2 regions of the Streptomyces sp. NPDC003016 genome follow, and region 1 is predicted to be linked to the other one. Evidence: riboswitches for the same ligand, from Rfam matches in the RefSeq annotation. Region 1 holds a riboswitch; the other holds the start of a gene.
What was found. Region 1 has a riboswitch for S-adenosylmethionine ahead of ACWDZ4_RS10255 (aminotransferase class V-fold PLP-dependent enzyme). Riboswitches for the same ligand answer to the same signal wherever they lie in the genome.
Positions count from the first base shown of each region.

Region 2: it holds a riboswitch for S-adenosylmethionine, as region 1 does, so the genes downstream of both, thrC (threonine synthase) here and ACWDZ4_RS10255 (aminotransferase class V-fold PLP-dependent enzyme) in region 1, are expected to answer to the same signal.

Region 1 is NZ_JBSFTV010000009.1:120,555-130,454, reverse strand. Features, by position in the region: gene ACWDZ4_RS10275 (ATP-binding protein) at 1-337, shown strand, start outside; gene ACWDZ4_RS10270 (response regulator transcription factor) at 334-999, shown strand; gene ACWDZ4_RS10265 (SLC13 family permease) at 1,096-2,529, shown strand; gene ACWDZ4_RS10260 (glycerate kinase family protein) at 2,534-3,730, shown strand; gene ACWDZ4_RS10255 (aminotransferase class V-fold PLP-dependent enzyme) at 3,691-5,085, opposite strand; SAM riboswitch class IV at 5,245-5,361, opposite strand; gene trpD (anthranilate phosphoribosyltransferase) at 5,447-6,511, opposite strand; gene qcrB (cytochrome bc1 complex cytochrome b subunit) at 6,655-8,307, opposite strand; gene qcrA (cytochrome bc1 complex Rieske iron-sulfur subunit) at 8,304-9,356, opposite strand; gene qcrC (cytochrome bc1 complex diheme cytochrome c subunit) at 9,353-9,900, opposite strand, start outside.
Region 2 is NZ_JBSFTV010000030.1:94,248-104,147, reverse strand. Features, by position in the region: gene ACWDZ4_RS24835 (hypothetical protein) at 1-540, shown strand, start outside; gene ACWDZ4_RS24830 (S8 family peptidase) at 792-1,955, opposite strand; gene groL (chaperonin GroEL) at 2,146-3,768, opposite strand; gene ACWDZ4_RS24820 (cold-shock protein) at 4,083-4,286, opposite strand; gene ACWDZ4_RS24815 (MoaD/ThiS family protein) at 4,707-4,982, opposite strand; gene thrC (threonine synthase) at 5,056-6,360, opposite strand; SAM riboswitch class I at 6,378-6,505, opposite strand; gene ACWDZ4_RS24805 (glucosyl-3-phosphoglycerate synthase) at 6,683-7,633, shown strand; gene ACWDZ4_RS24800 (alpha,alpha-trehalose-phosphate synthase (UDP-forming)) at 7,698-9,092, shown strand; gene otsB (trehalose-phosphatase) at 9,250-9,900, opposite strand, start outside.

The DNA of each region.
Region 1 (9,900 bases):
GCAGCGCATCACGCAGGCGATGGTGCAGCTCGCGCAGAACGCCGTGCAGCACACCGTGCCGGGGCAGCGGGTCCGCATCGGCTCGCGGGCCTGCGAGGGACGGGCCGAGCTGTACGTGGCCGACAGCGGGCCGGGCGTACAGGAGCAGGACACCGAAGTGATCTTCGAACGGTTCCGGCGCGGGACGGCGCGGCGCGGGGCACGCGGGACCGGCGCGGGGCTCGGCCTGTCCATCGTCAAGGCGATCGCCGAGGGACACCGGGGCCGTGTCGAGCTGCGCCCCACCGAGGGTGGCGGAGCCACTTTCGTACTCGTCGTCGGACTGGGGGACCAGTGAGCAGGATTCTCATCGTCGAGGACGAGGAGCGCATCGCCTCCTTCGTGGAGAAGGGCCTGCGCTCCAACGGCTTCACGACGACGGTCGCCTCCGACGGCGAGACGGCGTACGACTACGCCTGCACCGGCGGCTTCGACCTGGTCGTCCTCGACATCGGGCTGCCCGGCAAGGACGGCTTCACGGTGCTGCGCGAGTTGCGCGAGGCCCGGGTGAGCGTGCCGGTGATCGTCCTGACGGCGCGCGATTCCGTACGGGACACGGTGGCCGGCCTCGAAGGCGGCGCGGACGACTGGATGACCAAGCCCTTCCGCTTCGAGGAGCTGCTCGCCCGGGTCCGGCTGCGGCTGCGCACGGCGGCGCGGGCGCCGGAAGTCACGGTGTTGCGCAGTGGCGGGCTGTCACTGGACCTGCGGACGCGCAGGGCGCGGTCGGGCGAGCGGACGGTGGACCTGACAGCGCGCGAGTTCGTGCTGCTGGAACTGTTCCTCCGCCACCCGGACCAGGTCCTGTCGCGCGAGCAGATCCTCTCCCACGTGTGGGGCTACGACTTCGACCCCGGCTCGAACATCGTGGACGTGTACGTCCGGGCTCTGCGCAAGAAGCTGGGCGCGGAGCGCGTCGAGACGGTACGCGGCATGGGCTACCGCCTTCCCCCGGGCTAGGCGGCGGTTCCCGCGAACGGAGCCCGCCGTACCGGGTGAAGTTCCCTTCATGTACGGCTCACGGGAGGCTCATCCGGGCCTCCGAGACTTCCCGGTGTGACCCCGACCCCGCTGAAGCCGTGGCAGTACGCGACGCTGTGCACCGCGCTGACCCTGTGCGCACTGCTCACCGTCCCCGGTGTGTCCCCCGGCCTGTCCGGTGACGCCCGCCTCACCCTCGTCGTCTTCGCCCTGGCGACCTGCGCCTGGATCGCCACCCCCGTGGACGACACCTACATCGCCCTCGGCGCCGGACTCGCCCTCACCGCGACCGGTGTGATCAGCAGCGAGACCCTCTTCGGGACCCTGGGCGACGAGACCGTCTGGCTGCTGATCTGCGCGTTCGTACTGGCGGCGGCCGTGGCACGGACCGGTCTCGCGGGCCGGGCCGCGGCGTTCCTGGTGAGCGGCGCCCGTACCGTACGCCGGCTCACGCACCTCACCACCGCGGCCCTGGTCGTCACCGCGTTCGCCGTACCCGCCACCTCCGGCCGCGCGGCCCTCGCCCTGCCCGTCTTCCTCGCCCTCGCCAAGGTCCTCGCGGACCGCCGCCGCCTGGTCGTCATGCTCGCCCTGCTCTTCCCCACGGTGATCCTGCTGTCCGCGGTCGCCACCCTCATCGGCGCCGGCGCCCACCTGATCACCGTCTCCGTGCTCTGGGAGGCGACCGGCGAGCGCATCGGCTTCACCCAGTGGCTGCTGCTCGGGCTGCCGCTCGCCGCCGTGTCGTCCCATCTGGCGGCGGAGGCGGTGCTGTTGACGACCACGCGCCGCACGGACCGCTCCGGCCCGGTCCGCATCACCGCCGAGCAGATCCAGGAGCACAGCGAGAAACCGGTCACCGGCACGCTCGGCCCCGCCGAGACCCGGTGCGCGGCGCTGCTCGCCACGGTGGTGGTGCTGTGGTGCAGCGAGCCGCTGCACCAGGTGCCGCCCGCCGTCGTCGCCCTCATCGGCGCGGTCGTCGCGTCGTCCCCCGCGCTGGGCACCGTACGCCTCAAGGACGCCCTCACGACCGTGCCGTGGTCACTGCTGCTCTTCATGGCGGCCACGATGGCGATGGGGGTCGCCCTCGCCGAATCGGGGGCGGCCCGCTGGCTGGTGTCGGGGCTGCCGGTGAGCGTTCCGCCCTGGCTCTTCCTGGCCGCCGTGATCACGGTCAGTACCGCCGCCCACCTGGTCCTCCAGTCCCGTTCGGCCCGCTCCAGCGTGCTGGTGCCGCTGGTGGTCGCGGCCGCGGCCGGCTCCGGCGTCAACCCGGTCGCGGCCGCCCTCGCCTCGACCGCGGCGGCCGGCTTCTGCCACACCCTGCCCGCGTCCGCGAAGCCCGTGACGCTCTTCTGCGACCTCCCGGGCACCCCGACGTACACCCCGCGCGACCTGCTGCGGCTCTCGGCGGTGCTCGCCCCGCTGACGGCGGTCGTGGTGCTGGCGTTCGCCCTCGTCGTCTGGCCGCTGTTCGGCGTTCCCGTCCTCACCGAAGGAAGTTGAAGCCATGCCTCTCGCCCTCACCCGTTTCGCCGTGGCGCCCAGCGGCTTCAAGGAGTCGCTGTCCGCGCAGGCGGCCGCCGAGGCCATCGCCGCCGGGGTACGCCGTGTCGTTCCGCACGCCGACATCGATCTGATCCCCCTGGTCGACGGCGGCGAGGGCACCGCCCGCGCGCTCGCCGCGGCCACCGGCGGCCGCCTCGTGGCGCTGCCCGCCACCGGGCCCGTCGGCCGGCCCGTCGGCACCCACTTCGCGCTGCTCGGTGACGGGAGCGCGGTCGTCGAGATGGCGGCCGTGGCCGGCCTGTCCCTGGTCCCGCGCTCCCGGCGCGACCCCGGCGCGACGACGACGTACGGTGTCGGCGAACTGATCCGCGCCGCTCTCGGCCTGGGCGTCCGCCGCATCCTCGTCGGCTGCGGCGACTCCGGTACGTCGGACGGGGGCGCCGGCGCGCTCCAGGCCCTCGGCGCCCGCCTGCTGGACACGGACGGCCGCGAACTGGCGCGCGGCGGAAGGGAGCTGAACCGGCTCCACGACATCGACGCGACCGGCCTCGACCCGCGCCTGGGGGACACCGAGATCCTGGTCGCCTGCAACCCCTGCAACATCCTGTGCGGTCCCCGCGGCGTGGCCCGCGTCTTCGGCCCGCAGAAGGGCGCGACCCCGCCCCAGGTGGAGGAGCTCGCGGCCGCCCTCGACCAGTGGGCGTACGTCCTGGAACACACCCTCGCCCCCACCGGCACCGACCTGCGCTTCGGCGCGGGCACCGGCGCGTCCGGCGGCCTGGGCGCCGGGCTCGCCGCGCTCGGCGCCCGGCTGCTTCCCCGCTTCGACGTTCTGCTGGACCACATCGACCTGGACGCCCGCCTCGCCCGCGCCGACCTGGTCGTCACCGCCGAGGGCGCCCTGGACCAGCAGACGCCGTGCGGCAAGATCCCGGCCGAAGTGGCCCGCCGCGCCAAGCTGTCGGGCCGTCCGGTGCTCGCGCTGGCGGGCACGATCGGGGAGGGCGCGCACGAGGTGCGGGCGGCGGGCATCGACGCGTACAGCTCGATCCTGCCCGCGCCGGTGTCACTGACCGAAGCGCTCGGGCGCGGCGGCGAGTTCCTCACCGACGCGACCGAACGGGCGCTGCGGATGGTCCTGATGGGAGCCCGGGCCGTTCAGACCGCCGGGACGCAGCGGCCTTCCTCGGTGCGGTAGTTCCACTTCGCACCGTTCTCGACGAGTTCCCTGACGGCGCGCAGGAACCGCTCCACGTGCTCGTCGGGCGTACCGGCACCGAAGCTCACGCGGATCGCGTTCAGCATGGGGGTCCCCCCGGTCGAGTCCGTTCGAGACTGGGGCTCGCCCGGCTCGGCCTCCGGCGCGCCGCACTCGCCCGGGCCCTGCGGGTCACTGCCGAGCAGGGTCCGGACCAGCGGGTGGGCGCAGAACAGGCCGTCGCGTACGCCGATCCCGTACTCGGCGGAGAGCGCGGCCGCGAAGTGCGAGCTGTTCCAGCCCTCGACGACGAAGGAGATGACGCCGACGCGCGGGGAGTCGTCCCCGAAGAGGGAGAGCACCCTGACCGCGCCGACTCCGGCCAGTCCCTCCAGGACCTTCGTCACCAGCGCCTGCTCGCGCTCGACGAGGGAGTCGAAGCCGGCCTCGGTGAGCGCCTTGCAGGCGGAGGCGATGGAGTACACGCCGATGACGTTGGGCGAACCGGCCTCGTGGCGGGCGGCCGTGGTGTGCCACTCGACGTCCACGCCGCCGTCGGCGCGGCGGGCGACCTTGCGCGAGGCGCCGCCGCCCGCGAGGTACGGCTCGGCGCTCCGGAGCCAGTCGGCGCGGCCCGCGAGTACGCCGGAGCCGAACGGCGCGTACAGCTTGTGCCCGGAGAACGCGACCCAGTCGACGTCCAGCTCGGCGATGTCCAGCGGGTGGTGCGGGGCGAGCTGGGCCGCGTCGAGCACGATCCGCGCGCCGTGGGCGTGGGCGGCGGCGGCGAGCTCCTTCACCGGCCACAGCTCACCGGTGACGTTCGACGCGCCCGTGACGCACACCAGGGCGGGACCGTAGGGGTCACGGGCGGCCAGTGCGCGCTCCAGGGTCTCGACGGCCTGGGCCGGAGTGCGGGGCGCGTTCAGGTAGTCGACCTTGGCGTCGCGCCAGGGCAGCAGCGAGGCGTGGTGCTCGGTCTCGAAGACGAAGACCTGGCAGTCGGCCGGGAGGGCCGCGGCGAGCAGGTTGAGCGAGTCGGTCGTGGAGCGGGTGAAGACGACCTGGTCGCCCTCGCGGCAGCCGAGGAACTCGGCGACGGTGGCGCGACTGCTCTCGAAGAGGTCCGTCGACAGCTGCGAGAGGTAGCCGGCGCCGCGGTGCACACTGCCGTAGTACGGGGCGTACGCCGCCACGTCGTCCCACACGCGCTGGAGGGCCGGGGCGCTCGCCGCGTAGTCGAGGGCGGCGTAGGTGACCTCACCTCCCGTCACGAGCGGCACGAGGACATCTCGCCCGAGGACGGGCAGAGGCGTACAAACGGTCTGGCCGGTGGCAGCAGTGGAGACAGACATGGCGAACTCCCGAAACAGGCAGGCGAATTCCCCGCGCCGGCGGATACGCAGCAGCGCTGGAGAGGGAAAAAGGGGTGTGCGAAGAAGGGGCGGAAGGCCCTATCGCATTCGCTTGCTCACAAGAGGCTCCCTGAGAACCAGGACCCCAAGTCTTCGAGGGGTCCGCGCTTGCCGTAGACCTTTCTGTCTACGGCCTGGTCTTCACCCGGGGCACCCCGCCACGGACGGAGGGTTGCCGGACAGCAAGCCGGGGCCAAAACGCTGTCACTCATGACCTGCCAAGCATCCTGCCACACGATCAAGAAGACGCAAGGCGCAGTCCAGAGTCTGGACTGCACCTCGTGTCACACACCCTGCGCACTCAGCTGTTGCTGGCAGCCACCCAGCGCTCCAGCGCCGCACGGGCCGCTCCCGAGTCGATCGACTCCGCCGCCTTGGCGATCCCCGCCGCGATCTGCTCCTCGAGGGACGCGCCGCCCGGGTCGAGGGCGACCAGCGCCGCCGCCGTGTTGAGCAGCACCGCCTCCCGCACGGGGCCGGTCTCCCCGGCCAGCAGCCGCCTCGCGACATCCGCGTTGTACGACGCGTCCGCGCCGCGCAGCGCCTCCACGGGCACGATCTCCAGGCCCACGTCGCGCGGGTCGAAGGCCTGCTCCCGGACCGCCCCGTCCCGTACGACCCACACGCGCGAGGTCGCGGTGGTGGTCAGTTCGTCGAGACCGTCGTCGCCCCGGAAGACCAGCGCGGAATTCCCCCGCCCGGCGAGAACGCCCGCCACGATGGGGGCCATCCGGGCGTCGGCGACACCGACCGCCTGCGCCTTCACCCGCGCCGGGTTCGTCAGCGGGCCGAGGATGTTGAACGTCGTCGGCGCGCCCAGCTCCTTGCGCGCCTTCGCGACGTACCGCAGGGCCGGGTGGAACTTCACCGCGAAGCAGAAGGTGATGCCCGCTTCCTCCGCGACCTCGGCGACACGCTTGGGCGTCAGCTCCAGGTTGACGCCGAGCTTCTCCAGCACGTCCGAGGCCCCGCTCGCGGACGAGGAGGCCCGGTTGCCGTGCTTGACGACCTTGGCCCCGGTGCCCGCGACGACGATCGCCGACATCGTGGAGATGTTGACCGTCTTGGCCAGGTCGCCGCCCGTACCGACGATGTCGACCGTACGACCGGGCACCTCGATGGTGTTGGCGTGCGCGTACATGGCCCGTACCAGACCGGTGACCTCGTCGACCGTCTCGCCCTTGGCCCGCAGCGCCACCGCGAAACCGGCGATCTGGGCGTCGGTCGCCTCGCCGCTCATGATGCGGTCCATGGCCCAGGCGGTGTCGTCCGCGGACAGGTTCTCGCCGCGCAGCAGGGGGTTCAGCACGCCAGGCCAGGAGCCGGCCGCCACGCTGTCGCCGCCGGCCGGGGTCACAACGTTCATGGTCCGCTCCAGGGTCCACAGCCAGTAAGGGTGCTTCCTACCCTATCCAGCCACGGGGACAGCGAAGAGCCCCGTCCGACGCATGGACGGGGCTCCTGCTGTGGCGACCTGTGTCAGGTCGGTCCGGTCGGAGACCGGAGGGATCAGTGGTGGCCGTGGCCGCTGGTGATCTCCTCGTACTCCTCGGCGGTCGGCTTGGGGACCTGGTTGCCCTCGCCGTAGTAGCCCTTGCTCAGCTTGGCCCGGAGCTTCTGGCCGCGGCCCACCTTGCGCTCGACACCGTTCTCGTCGACCGACGGGCCGATCTTGGCCGGCGTGTACTGCTCGTGCGCCGTGAGGCTGTAGAGCTGGTCCTGGCTGAGCGGCTCGTGGATCTCGACGAACTCGCCGTGCGGCAGCCGCTTGATGATGCCGGACTCACGTCCGTGCAGCACCTTGTCCGCGTCGCGCCGCTGCAGACCCATGCAGATCCGCTTGGTGACGATGAACGCGACGACCGGGCCGACGAAGAAGGCGATCCGGACGAACCAGGTGATCGCGTTGAGCGACATGTGGAAGTGGGTGGCGAAGATGTCGTTGCCACCACCCAGCAGCATGATCATGTAGCCGGTGACCCAGGCGACGCCGAGAGCGGTCCGGGTCGGCGCGTTGCGCGGCCGGTCCAGGAGGTGGTGTTCCCGCTTGTCGCCGGTGATCCACGACTCGATGAACGGGTAGACCGCGATCGCGACGAGCATCAGGCCGAAGAACACCAGCGGGATGAACACACCCAGGACCAGCGTGTGGCCCCACAGGTTGATCTCCCAGCCCGGCATCACACGGATGAGGCCCTCGGCGAAGCCCATGTACCAGTCGGGCTGGGCGCCGGTGGACACCTGGTCCGGGCGGTAGGGGCCCATGGTCCAGATCGGGTTGATGGTGAACATGCCGGCGATGGCCGCGATGACACCGAAGACCAGGAAGAAGAAGCCTCCGGCCTTGGCCATGTAGACCGGCAGCAGCGGCATGCCGACGACGTTCTTGTTCGTCCGGCCGGGGCCGGGGAACTGCGTGTGCTTGTGGTAGAAGACCAGGATCAGGTGCGCCACCACGAGGCCGAGCATGATGCCCGGCAGCAGCAGGATGTGGATCGAGTAGAACCGGGCCACCATGTCGTGGCCGGGGAACTCGCCGCCGAACAGGAACATCGAGATGTACGTGCCGACGACGGGCGTCGCCAGGATCGCGCCCTGCGTGAAGCGGACACCGGTGCCGGACAGCAGGTCGTCCGGGAGCGAGTAACCGGTGAAACCGGTGAACATGCCCAGGACGAACAGCAGGAAGCCGAACAGCCAGTTGATCTCACGCGGCTTGCGGAACGCGCCGGTGAAGAAGACGCGCATCATGTGCACGAACATGCCGGCGATGAAGATGACGGCGGCCCAGTGGTGGATCTGCCGGATGAGCAGACCACCGCGGACGTCGAAGCTGATCTCCAGGGTCGAGGCGTACGCCTCGGTCATCCGGATGCCGTGCATCGGCGCGTACGAGCCGTGGTACACGATCTCGTTCATGCTCGGGTGGAAGAACAGCGTCAGGTACACACCCGTGAGGATGATGATGATGAAGCTGTAGAGGCAGATCTCGCCCAGCATGAAGGACCAGTGGTCCGGGAAGATCTTCCGCATGTTGGCCTTGGCCAGCGAGTAGATCCCCAGCCGGCCGTCGGCCCAGTCGGCGACCCGCTCGCCCGCGGGGGCCTTCCGGTTGCCCGGCGCGTCGGCGCCCGGTGACTGTGTTGCGGTCGTGGTGCTCATCCGCGCTCCCAGAATGCAGGGCCGACGGGCTCGGCGAAGTCGCCGCGTGCCTCGAGGAAGCCCTCGTCATTCACGCCGATCCGCAGCTGCGGAAGGGCGTGACCGGCCGGGCCGAAGATGACGCGGGCGCCGTCGGAGAGGTCGAAGGTGGACTGGTGGCACGGGCAGAGGACGTGGTGGGTCTGCTGCTCGTACAGGGAGATCGGGCAGCCCACGTGGGTGCAGATCTTGGAGAAGGCCACGATGCCCTCGTGCGACCACTCCAGCTCGCGCTTGTCCTTGATGTCCTCCGGCTCGATCCGGACGATCATCAAGGCATCCTTGGCGATCTTGTTGTTGAACTCGTGGTCGTCCTCCTCCAGGCCCTCGGGCTTGGCGAAGGTGAGCGAGCCGACGACGACGTCCTCGGGACGCAGCGGCTCGTTCGTGTTCATGTTGATGAGCTGCTTGCCCTTGTCCCACGACGTGTGGAACAGCTTCTTCTCGGGCAGCGGGCCCAGCTCGCGCAGCAGCACCACGCCGGAGAGCGGCACCATGGCCAGCGCGCCGAACATCGTGTTGCGGATCAGCGGGCGCCGGCCGATCACGGACTCCCGCGCGCCGTCCGCGAAGTCGGCCATGACCTTGGCCTTGACCTCGGGCGTGGCCTCGATCGCGTGCCGGTCGTCGGCGACCTCGTGGTCGGACATCAGGGTGCGGGCCCAGTGGACCGCGCCCGCGCCGATGCAGAAGAGCGCGATGCCCAGCGTCAGACCGAGCGACAGGTTCGTCGCGCTGACGTGACCCAGCGGCCAGACGTACACGAGCTGGTCGACGGGGAACGCCACGAAGGAGGCGATGAAGCCGATCGTGGCCAGCATCGACAGCGTGAACAGGAGGGCGACCGTACGCTCGGAGCGCTTGGCGGCCCGCTCGTCGATGTCCTGGATGCGCGGCTTGTGGGGCGGCAGCCCCGGGTCCGCGAACGGGTCGTCCGCCACGGCCACCGCGCCGTGCGCGGTGTCCTGCCCACTCGGCAGGTTCTTCTCTGGAATCTCTTGGTTACTCATGACTTCTTGGCCTTAGCGGTGTGGGCCGCGACCCAGACGGCGATGGCGATCAGCGAACCCAGACCGAAGATCCATCCGAACAGTCCCTCGGTGACGGGGCCGATGCCGCCCAGCCCGAAGCCGCCGGGGGTCGCAGTCCTCTCGCCGTTCACCGTCCGGACGTACGCGATGATGTCCTTCTTCTCCTGCTCCGGCATCGTCGTGTCGGGGAAGGAGGGCATGTTCTGCGGGCCGTGCTGCATGGCCTCGTAGATGTACTTCGGCTCCACGTCTGTAAGAGGCGGGGCGTACTTGCCGTTCGTGAGGGCACCGCCCGCGCCCGTGAAGTTGTGGCACTGGGCGCAGTTGGTGCGGAACAGCTCGCCACCCTTGGCGATGTCCGCGCCCTCAGGGCTGTACTGCTTCTCGGTCGGCGTGATCGGGCCGGCGCCGAGGGAAGCGACGTACGCCGCGAGCTGGTCGATCTCGGCCTGCGAGTAGACCTTCCTCTTCTCCGGCACCTGGGGGCCGGGCTGCTGCGCCGGCATACGGCCGGTGCCGACCT
Region 2 (9,900 bases), on a different contig from region 1:
TCCCGTACGGCACGGGACGACGCGTGGTGGACCGCCTTCACCAGGGGCGACGTACCGGCGGACGCCCCGCCGCGCCCCACCCGCTCCCGTGCCCACATCCTGCTGGCGGCGCTCGGCCGTACCGCCCCGGCGATGTCGCTGTCGGCGGCCGACTGCGCGGAGCTGGCGCCGCTGGTCGGTGAATGGTTCGCCCGGGGCGCCACCGAACAGGACGTACTCCTCGCCCTCACCTCCGGGCTGCCGGTCCCCGTCCACCACGCCGCCTCGCTCGCCCGCACCCGCCTGACCGCCAAGCTCCCGCCGGAAGGCGCGCCCCTCCCGCCCCCACCGGCTCCCCGCCCAGCGCTGCGCGTCCTGGAATGCGCCACGTGCGGCGTCCCCGGGCCCCCGGAGGCCCTGCCGGGCGGCGAGTGCGGCCCCTGCCGGGGCGAGCCCGTCCCCGGCCGCCGCGCCGCCGGGCTCTCCCCCGCCGAGGTCCGCGCCCACGCGGCCAGGGTCCGGGCGGCCGCGACCCGCCCACCCGGAAGGACCCGCGCGTGACGGTGCAGCCCACTCGCGCCGGAACCGGGGCGCGATGGGGGGGAAGAGGCGACGCCATGCGTGTACAGCGACCCGGAGAACGGCAGGTACCAGCAGAAAGCCTTATGTCCGTACGGCGCCGATGTCGAGCTCCCCGCCCCCGTCGGGACCGCCCTGGACACTGAGGAGCTCAAGGAGCACGCCCACTGAAACGACGCCTGCCCTCCGCCTCCCCCGAGCCGGGGGCGGAGGGCAGAGCGCCGCAGTGGGGGTCAGATACCGCCCGTGAACAGGAGCTTGTTCGGCGTGCCCGGGGTGACGCCGGACAGTACGCCCTTGGTGGAGGTGTCGTCGATCCAGTCCGCGATCTCCGCCGGTTCGGCCGCCGGGTTGACGGTGGTGTAGAGCAGGGCGGTCCCGGCCACGTGGGGAGAGGCCATGGACGTGCCGCTCAGGGTGGCGCTTCCGCCACCGAGCCTGGCCGAGACGATGTCGGTGCCCGGTGCGTAGAGCTCCACGCAGGGGCCGTGGTTGGAGAAGGGCGCCTGCGTGTCGGAGCGGTCGGACGCGGCGACCGTGACCACGCGCCGCGCCGACGCCGGGGAGACGCCGCAGGCGTCCGCCGCCTCGTTGCCCGCCGCGACGACCGGCAGGACGCCGCTGTCCGAGAGGGCGGTGGCGGCCTTGTTCACCAGGCGGGAGCGCTCGCCGCCGAGCGATCCGTTGAGCACGGCCGGCCGCGCAGGGTCCTGCGCGGCGTGCGACGCCGTCCATTCGAATCCGGCGATGACCGTGGCGTTGCTGCCCCTGCCCTCGCAGTCGAGGACCCGGACGCTGACGAGGTCCGCCTCGCGCGCCACGCCGTACGTCGCGCCGCCCACCGTGCCCGCGACGTGTGTGCCGTGGCCGTTGCAGTCCCTTCCGAACCTCCGCTGGGCCGGGAAGGCGTCGAAGCCGGACCTGGCGCGCCCCTCGAACTCGGCATGGCGGTAGTCGATACCGGTGTCGAGGATGTACGCGGTGCCTCCGGCACCGGTCGCCTCGGTGGTGAACCGGCCGTCGAGCGGCAGGGTGCGCTGGTCGATACGGTCCAGGCCCCAGGACGCGGCGGGCGCGGACGCGGTGACCTCGGCGTCCTGCTCCACGGCCGTCACGTTCGGGTCGGCCCGTACGGTGGCGAGTTGGGCGTCCGTGAGCTCGGCCGCGAAGCCGTTCAGCACCTTCTCGAAGCTGAACAGGGGGGTGACGCCGGCCTTCCGCGCGGCTCCGGCGACGTCCGACGCGGGTTTCATGGCGACGAGGTACTGGCCCGGGACGGGCCGGTCGGCGAGACGGAGCGGGGCGGGAGCCGTATCGGCGGGCTGTGCTGTTGCGGCGGACAACGGACCTGCGAGCGCCAGGACCGCCGTGACGGCGGCCGCGAGGGCGATCCTCATGGGATGTGGCATGGTCACGATGGCACCATGCAGAAACGATCACTCACAATCGCTCGGTGCGGTGGTTTGAATACACAGAGTAGTGAAACGCATGCGGGCGGAAACGCCCGAGGGCGGCACCCCCGCAGTGGGAGTGCCGCCCTCGGTCGCGTACAGCGGTACAGCGATGGAGCTGCTGATCCTGGAGGGATCAGAAGTCCATGTCACCGCCCGGCATGCCGCCGCCCGCGGGGGCACCGGCCTTCTCGGGCTTGTCGGCGATGACCGCCTCCGTGGTGAGGAACAGCGCGGCGATCGACGCGGCGTTCTGCAGCGCGGAGCGCGTGACCTTCGCCGGGTCGATGATGCCCTCGGCGATCATGTCGACGTACTCGCCGGTCGCGGCGTTCAGGCCGTGACCGATCGGCAGGTTGCGCACCTTCTCGACGATGACGCCACCCTCGAGACCACCGTTGACGGCGATCTGCTTGAGCGGGGCCTCCAGCGCGAGACGCACGGCGTTGGCGCCGGTGGCCTCGTCACCCGTGAGCTCGAGCTTCTCGAAGACGGCCGTGGCCTGGAGCAGAGCCACGCCACCACCGGCGACGATGCCCTCCTCGACGGCGGCCTTGGCGTTGCGCACCGCGTCCTCGATGCGGTGCTTGCGCTCCTTGAGCTCGACCTCGGTGGCGGCGCCGGCCTTGATGACGGCCACGCCGCCGGCCAGCTTCGCCAGACGCTCCTGGAGCTTCTCGCGGTCGTAGTCCGAGTCGGAGTTCTCGATCTCGGCACGGATCTGGTTGACGCGACCCTGGACCTGGTCGCTCTCACCGGCGCCGTCGACGATCGTCGTCTCGTCCTTGGTGATGACGACCTTGCGGGCGCGGCCGAGCAGGTCGAGACCGGCGTTCTCCAGCTTGAGGCCGACCTCCTCGGAGATGACGGTGCCACCGGTGAGGATGGCGATGTCGCCGAGCATGGCCTTGCGGCGGTCACCGAAGCCCGGAGCCTTGACGGCGACGGACTTGAAGGTGCCACGGATCTTGTTGACGACGAGCGTGGACAGCGCCTCGCCCTCGACGTCCTCCGCGATGATCAGCAGCGGCTTGCCCGACTGCATGACCTTCTCCAGCAGCGGAAGGAGGTCCTTCACGTTGGAGATCTTGGAGTTGACGATCAGGATGTACGGGTCGTCGAGCGACGACTCCATGCGCTCCATGTCGGTGGCGAAGTACGCCGAGATGTAGCCCTTGTCGAAGCGCATGCCCTCGGTGAGCTCAAGCTCCAGACCGAAGGTCTGCGACTCCTCGACGGTGATGACGCCTTCCTTGCCGACCTTGTCCATCGCCTCGGCGATGAGCTCGCCGATCTGGGTGTCGGCGGCGGAGATGGAGGCCGTCGAAGCGATCTGCTCCTTGGTCTCCACGTCCTTGGCCTGCTCAAGGAGAGCGGCGGAGACGGCCTCGACGGCCTTCTCGATGCCGCGCTTGAGGGCCATCGGGTTGGCGCCGGCGGCGACGTTGCGCAGGCCCTCGCGGACCAGAGCCTGGGCGAGGACAGTCGCGGTCGTCGTGCCGTCACCGGCTACGTCGTCGGTCTTCTTCGCGACTTCCTTGACCAGCTCGGCGCCGATCTTCTCGTACGGGTCCTCGAGCTCGATCTCCTTGGCGATGGAAACACCATCGTTGGTGATCGTGGGGGCGCCCCACTTCTTCTCGAGGACGACGTTGCGGCCCTTGGGGCCGAGGGTGACCTTGACGGCGTCGGCGAGCTGGTTCATCCCGCGCTCGAGACCGCGCCGTGCCTCCTCGTCGAACGCGATGATCTTGGCCATGTGAAGTGGTCCTCCCGGACTGGGGTGGATTCTCCGGACCGAGTGGCGCCCGCGACGGACGGCCAGCCTGCCGGGTGGTTTTCCTTGTCCCACCCGGCCTGCGGGCCTCACCGGCCCGGTCCTTCTGTCACTCTCACTGGGAGAGTGCTAACAGTGCTAACGCCAATGATTAGCACTCGACCCCCTCGAGTGCAAGCGTCCCCCTCGGATGTGGACAGGCGTCCCCGGGGCGCGCGGCACGCAGGAAGGGCCCGTACCCGGTGTGGGTACAGGCCCTTCCTGCGTGAGTGCGTCGGTGGCCGATCGCGCCGGGATCAGACGGCGAGCTTGACCATGTCCGCCTGCGGACCCTTCTGGCCCTGCGAGATCTCGAATTCGACTCGCTGCCCCTCTTCAAGGGTGCGGTACCCGTCCATCTGGATCGCGCTGTAGTGGACGAAAACATCCGCACCACCGTCGACCGCGATGAAGCCGTACCCCTTCTCCGCGTTGAACCACTTGACGGTGCCCTGAGCCATGCCTAACTCCCCTATTACTGGCCCTTGCACGGGACCGCACTTCGCGGACCCGGGTCAGATCTCCACCCTCCGACAGGAGAGGGCGTGCGCCGGAACGCGTCGACCGCGGCTGAATGTATCTGCCCAACTGCCCTCTGCAACAGGTCAATTCGACGAGAAAACTGGGCGCGGCCGAACGCTCGAATATGAGGAAGTCCCTGGTTTTCAGGGCAAGTCGGGCCGGACAAGGCGCGCATTGGCGGCAATCGGCTCGAACACTTTGGCTGCTTCTTGTCGCACGGGGACGCATTCTCATATGCGCCCGGCAAAGGCAGCGGAAGGGGCTTCCCCAACTCTACCCCGCTCAACCATGCAGAATTGCCCCCTCCGCTTCTGTGGCGGAGGGGGCAATGCGCGTGACGACGGGTGTACGGCGGCGGATCAGCCTCCGGCGACGGCCGGGATGATCGAGACGCCGGCGCCGTCCGGCGTGGCCGTCTCCAGGCCCTGCTCGAAGCGCACGTCGTCGTCGTTCACGTACACGTTCACGAAGCGGCGCAGCTTGCCCTGGTCGTCCAGGACACGGGCCGCGATGCCCGCGTGGTTCTTCTCCAGGTCGGCGATGACCTCGGCGAGGGTCGCGCCCTCGGCCGCGACCTCGGCCCTGCCGCCCGTGTACGTACGGAGAATCGTGGGGATGCGGACGTTGACGCTCATGCTTTTCTCCTCGCTAGCGCTCGGAGACGCACAGCGTGACGCGCCTCCTTTTTGGTTCGCTCGCTGCGCCCGCTCACGCGAGGCCAGCCTCTCGGAAAGAGTCCAGGTTGGGACGGATGACGGCGGACTGACCCGTGGTCGGGGCCACCGCCTCAAGGGTCTTCAGGCCGTCGCCCGTGTTGAGCACCACGGTCGTCAGGGTCGGGTCCAGCAGACCGGCCTCGATGAGCTTCCTGGTGACGCCGACGGTCACGCCGCCCGCGGTCTCCGCGAAGATGCCCTCCGTCTCGGCCAGCAGCTTGATCGACTCCACGACCTGCTCGTCGTCGACGTCCTCCACCGCGCCGCCCGTACGGCGGGCGATGTCCAGGACGTACGGGCCGTCGGCCGGGTTGCCGATCGCCAGCGACTTGGCGATCGTGTTCGGCTTCTGCGGCCGTACGACGTCGTGCCCGGCCTTGAAGGCCGTCGACACCGGGGAGCAGCCCTCCGCCTGGGCGCCGAAGATCTTGTACGGCTTGTCCTCGACCAGGCCGAGGGCGATGAGCTCCTTGAGACCCTTGTCGATCTTCGTGAGCTGCGAGCCCGAGGCGATCGGGATGACGAGCTGGTCCGGGATCTCCCAGCCGAGCTGCTCGCAGATCTCGTACGCCAGGGTCTTGGAGCCCTCGCCGTAGTACGGGCGCAGGTTGACGTTGACGAAGCCCCAGCCCTCGCCCAGCGGGTCGCCGATGAGCTCGGAGCAGAAGCGGTTGACGTCGTCGTAGTTGCCCTCGATGCCGACCAGGTCGCCGCCGTAGACCGAGGCCATCACGACCTTGCCCTGCTCCAGGTCGTGCGGGATGAACACGCACGAGCGGAAGCCGGCCCGCGCGGCGGCGGCGCCGACCGCGCCGGCGAGGTTGCCGGTGGAGGAGCAGGAGAGCGTGGTGAAGCCGAACGCGCGGGCGGCCTCGACGGCGATGGCGACGACGCGGTCCTTGAAGGAGTGCGTCGGGTTGCCGGAGTCGTCCTTGACGTACAGACCGCCGGTGACACCCAGCTCGCGGGCCAGGTTGTCGGCCTTGACGAGCTTGGTGAAGCCCGGGTTCAGGCTGGGCTTGGACGCCACGTCGGCGGGCACGGGCAGCAGCGGCGCGTAGCGCCAGATGTTGTTCGGTCCGGCCTCGATCTGCTTGCGCAGCGCCTCGGCGTCGCCGAGCGGGAGGTCGTAGGCGACCTCGAGAGGACCGAAACAGGAAGAGCAGGCGAAGATCGGGCCCAGTTCGAATCGTTCTCCGCACTCGCGGCAGGAAAGCGCGGTGGCGGGGCCCAGGTCTACGGGCAGGGAATGCGAGTCGGTGGCGCTTGCATCGGTTTCGACGGTCTGCACAGCCATGGTGGCGAGGCCCTTTCTCCTCATCTTCCCCACGGCGCGTTTCGCCGTGAGACGGAATTGGCACCGTCCCCACCACGACCTCGCGGTCGGCAGGATGGTTGCCGGGACTTCAACGGGCCGTTCCCTCTGTCCCTCTGGATGAGCGCTATGGCGGCGGGTCTGGGCCCGGCGCGTTTGTTCCGCGAGCCCCCCGAGATGCGAGGGCGGTCCGCGTTGTTCAAGACTGTAACCGAAGCCCCGGGCGGCGGAGACAGTCGTCCGCACCGCGAGATGACTGTATCGATATGCCGTATTTGCGGCATGGCACGCAAGGGAGAGGCACGTGCTCGAAGAGGTGGAGCGCTGGCTGGAACTGCGGTCCTGGACCACGGCCGACCGGTCGCTGGACCGGCTGATCGCGGCCAAGACCGGACGTGGCCACACCGTCAGCGTCGTGCTGCCCGCCCTCGACGAGGAGTCGACGGTCGGTGACATCGTCGCGGCGATACGCCATGAGCTGATGGAGGCCGTGCCGCTCGTCGACGAGCTCGTCGTCGTCGACTCCGGCTCGAAGGACCGCACGGCGCAGGTCGCGACGGCGGCGGGGGCGCGGGTCGTCCACCGTGACGCCGTGCTGCCCCGCATACCGGCCCTGCGCGGCAAGGGCGAGGTGCTGTGGCGGTCACTGCTGGTGACCAGTGGTGACATCGTGTGTTTCATCGACTCGGACCTGAGGGACTTCTCCGCCTCGTTCGTCTCGGGCATCGTCGGGCCGCTGCTCACCGAACCCGACGTGCACTTCGTGAAGGCGATGTACGACCGTCCGCTCGGCGAAGCCACAGGTCAGGGTGGTCGGGTGACCGAGCTGGTGGCCCGCCCGCTGCTCAATCTGCACTGGCCGCAGCTGGCCGGGTTCGTCCAGCCGCTGGGCGGCGAGTACGCCGTGCGCCGCTCGCTCCTGGAGCGGCTGCCCTTCCCCGTCGGTTACGGAGTGGAGTTGGGCCTGCTCGTCGACTCGCTCCACACGGTGGGTCTGGACGCGCTGGCCCAGGTCGACGTGGGCGTACGCAAACACCGCCACCAGGACGGGCAGGCGCTCGGACGGATGGCCGCCACGATCTACCGGACCGCTCAGCAGCGGCTTTCGCGCGGCACTCTGGTGCGGCCCGTGCTGACGCAGTTCGAGCGGGGCGAGGACGGGTACGGGTTCGTACCGCGGACCTACGCGGTGGACACGGAGGAGCGGCCGCCGATGTGCGAGATCGACGAGTACGCGGCGCGCCGTGCGGCGTGACGGGCGCCGGAGGCTCCGACCGTACGCACGTTTGAGGGCATCCAGGACTGGCTAGGTTCGGCACATGGTCTCCGAGCACGCTGCACAGGTACTTGTCGCTTCCAATCGCGGCCCGGTCGCGTACACCCTCCGCGAGGACGGCTCGCTCGACGCCAGGCGCGGCGGGGGCGGTCTCGTCTCCGGCCTGTCGGCGATCGGGCAGGGCGCCGACTCGCTCTGGGTGTGCGCGGCGCTCGGGGACGGCGACCGGGAGGCGGTGCGGCGCGGGACCGGCGAGCCGGGCGTGCGGATGCTCGACATCGACGCCGGGGTGCACGCGGACGCGTACAACGGCATCGCGAACTCCGTGCTGTGGTTCGTCCACCACATGCTCTACCAGACCCCGCTGGAGCCGGCCTTCGACGCGGAGTTCCGGCGCCAGTGGGCGGCGTACGAGACGTACAACCGCGCCTTCGCCGACGCGCTGGCGGCCGAGGCGGCGCCGGGCGCCGTGGTGCTGGTGCAGGACTACCACCTGTGTCTGGTGCCCGGCATGCTGCGCGAGCTGCGCCCGGACCTGCGGATCGGCCACTTCTCGCACACCCCGTGGGCGCCTGTCGACTACTTCCGCCTGCTGCCCGACGACATCGCGCGGCAGCTGCTGCGCGGCCTGCTGGGCGCGGACCGGGTGGCGTTCCTGACCCGGCGCTGGGCGGACGCCTTCGCGGCGTGCGCGGTGGACGTGCTGGGCGCCGGCGCGCTGGACGGCACGGCGCTCGGGGTGCACGGCCTGGGCGCGGACGCGGACTTCCTGCGGGCGCGCTCGCAGCGGCAGGACGTGGAGGAGTGGCTGGTCAGGCTGCGGGAGCGGGTCGGGGCCGGGCGCAGGACCGTCGTCCGGGTGGACCGTACGGAACTGTCGAAGAACATCGTGCGCGGGCTGCTCGCCTACCGGCAGCTGCTCACGGACCGGCCCGAGTGGCGCGGGCGGGTGGTGCACATCGCGTTCGCGTATCCGTCGCGGCAGGACCTGGCGGTCTACCGCGACTACATGGCCTCCGTGCGACGCCTCGCCGAGGAGATCAACGCCGCGTACGGGACGGACGACTGGCAGCCGGTGCTGCTGGAGCTGGACGACGACTTCGCGCGGTCCCTGGCGGCGTACCGGATGGCCGACGTGGCGCTGGTCAACCCGATCAGGGACGGCATGAACCTCGTGGCCAAGGAGGTGCCCGTCGTCTCCGACGAGGGGTGCGCGCTGGTGCTCTCGCGGGAGGCGGGGGCGTACGAGGAGCTGGGCGAGGACGCGATCGTCGTCAACCCGTACGACGTCATGGCGACGGCCCACGCGCTGCACGAGGCGCTGGTGATGGAGCCGCAGGAGCGGGCGGAGCGGACGAAGCGGCTGGCCGCGGCGGCGACGGCGCTGCCGCCGGCGGCCTGGTTCCTGGACCAGCTCGCGGCGCTGGCCTCGGAGTAGGCGGGGCGCCGGCCTCGGATCAGGACCCGCCCCCGGCCGGGGGCGGGTCCTGCGGAGCTGTCCCCGGCCCGCCCTCCGGGCCCCGGGCCCCGGGCCCCGGACTCCCCGGGCAAAGCCCGGGGGACCCCCGACGGGCCGAAGGGTGCCGGGGCGGCGATCAAGCCCCTCCGGCGATCGAGGACAGGGCGGTGAGCAGCCGGACCACTCCCGACGGGCCCTCGACCACCAGGTCCGCCCGGTCCGCGAGGGCGGGGACCTCGTTGCCGCTGCACACCAGCAGGCCAGGGACGCCCTCCGTGCGCAGCTTCTCCACGGCCGCGTACGCGGCCACGTCACCCAGGTCGTCCCCGGCGTACAGGACACAGCCCGCGCCGGTTTCGCGCACGTGCTCGGTCAGTGCCACGCCCTTGTCGATGCCGGGCGGGCGCAGCTCCAGCACCAGCCGGCCGGGTTCGACGATCAGGCCGTGGCGGGCCGCGAGCTCGGCCAGGGGGACCCGCAGGGACTCGAACGCCGTCACCGGGTCGGCGGCGCGGCGCGTGTGTACGGCGACGGCCCGGCCCTTCTCCTCGACCCACGCGCCGCGCCAGGCTTCGACGCCGTCGAGGAAGCCGGGGAGCTCGGCGCGGGCGGCCTCCACGCCGGGGTGGGCGTCGGGGGCGCTGACGGTTCCGGTGCCGGCGTCCCAGCGTTCGGCGCCGTAATGGCCGAGTACGACGAGGTGTTCGAGGCCCGGGACCCCCGCGAAGCCGCCGTTGCGGACCGCGACGGCGGCCGGGCGGCCGGTGATCACGGCGAGGGCGCCGAC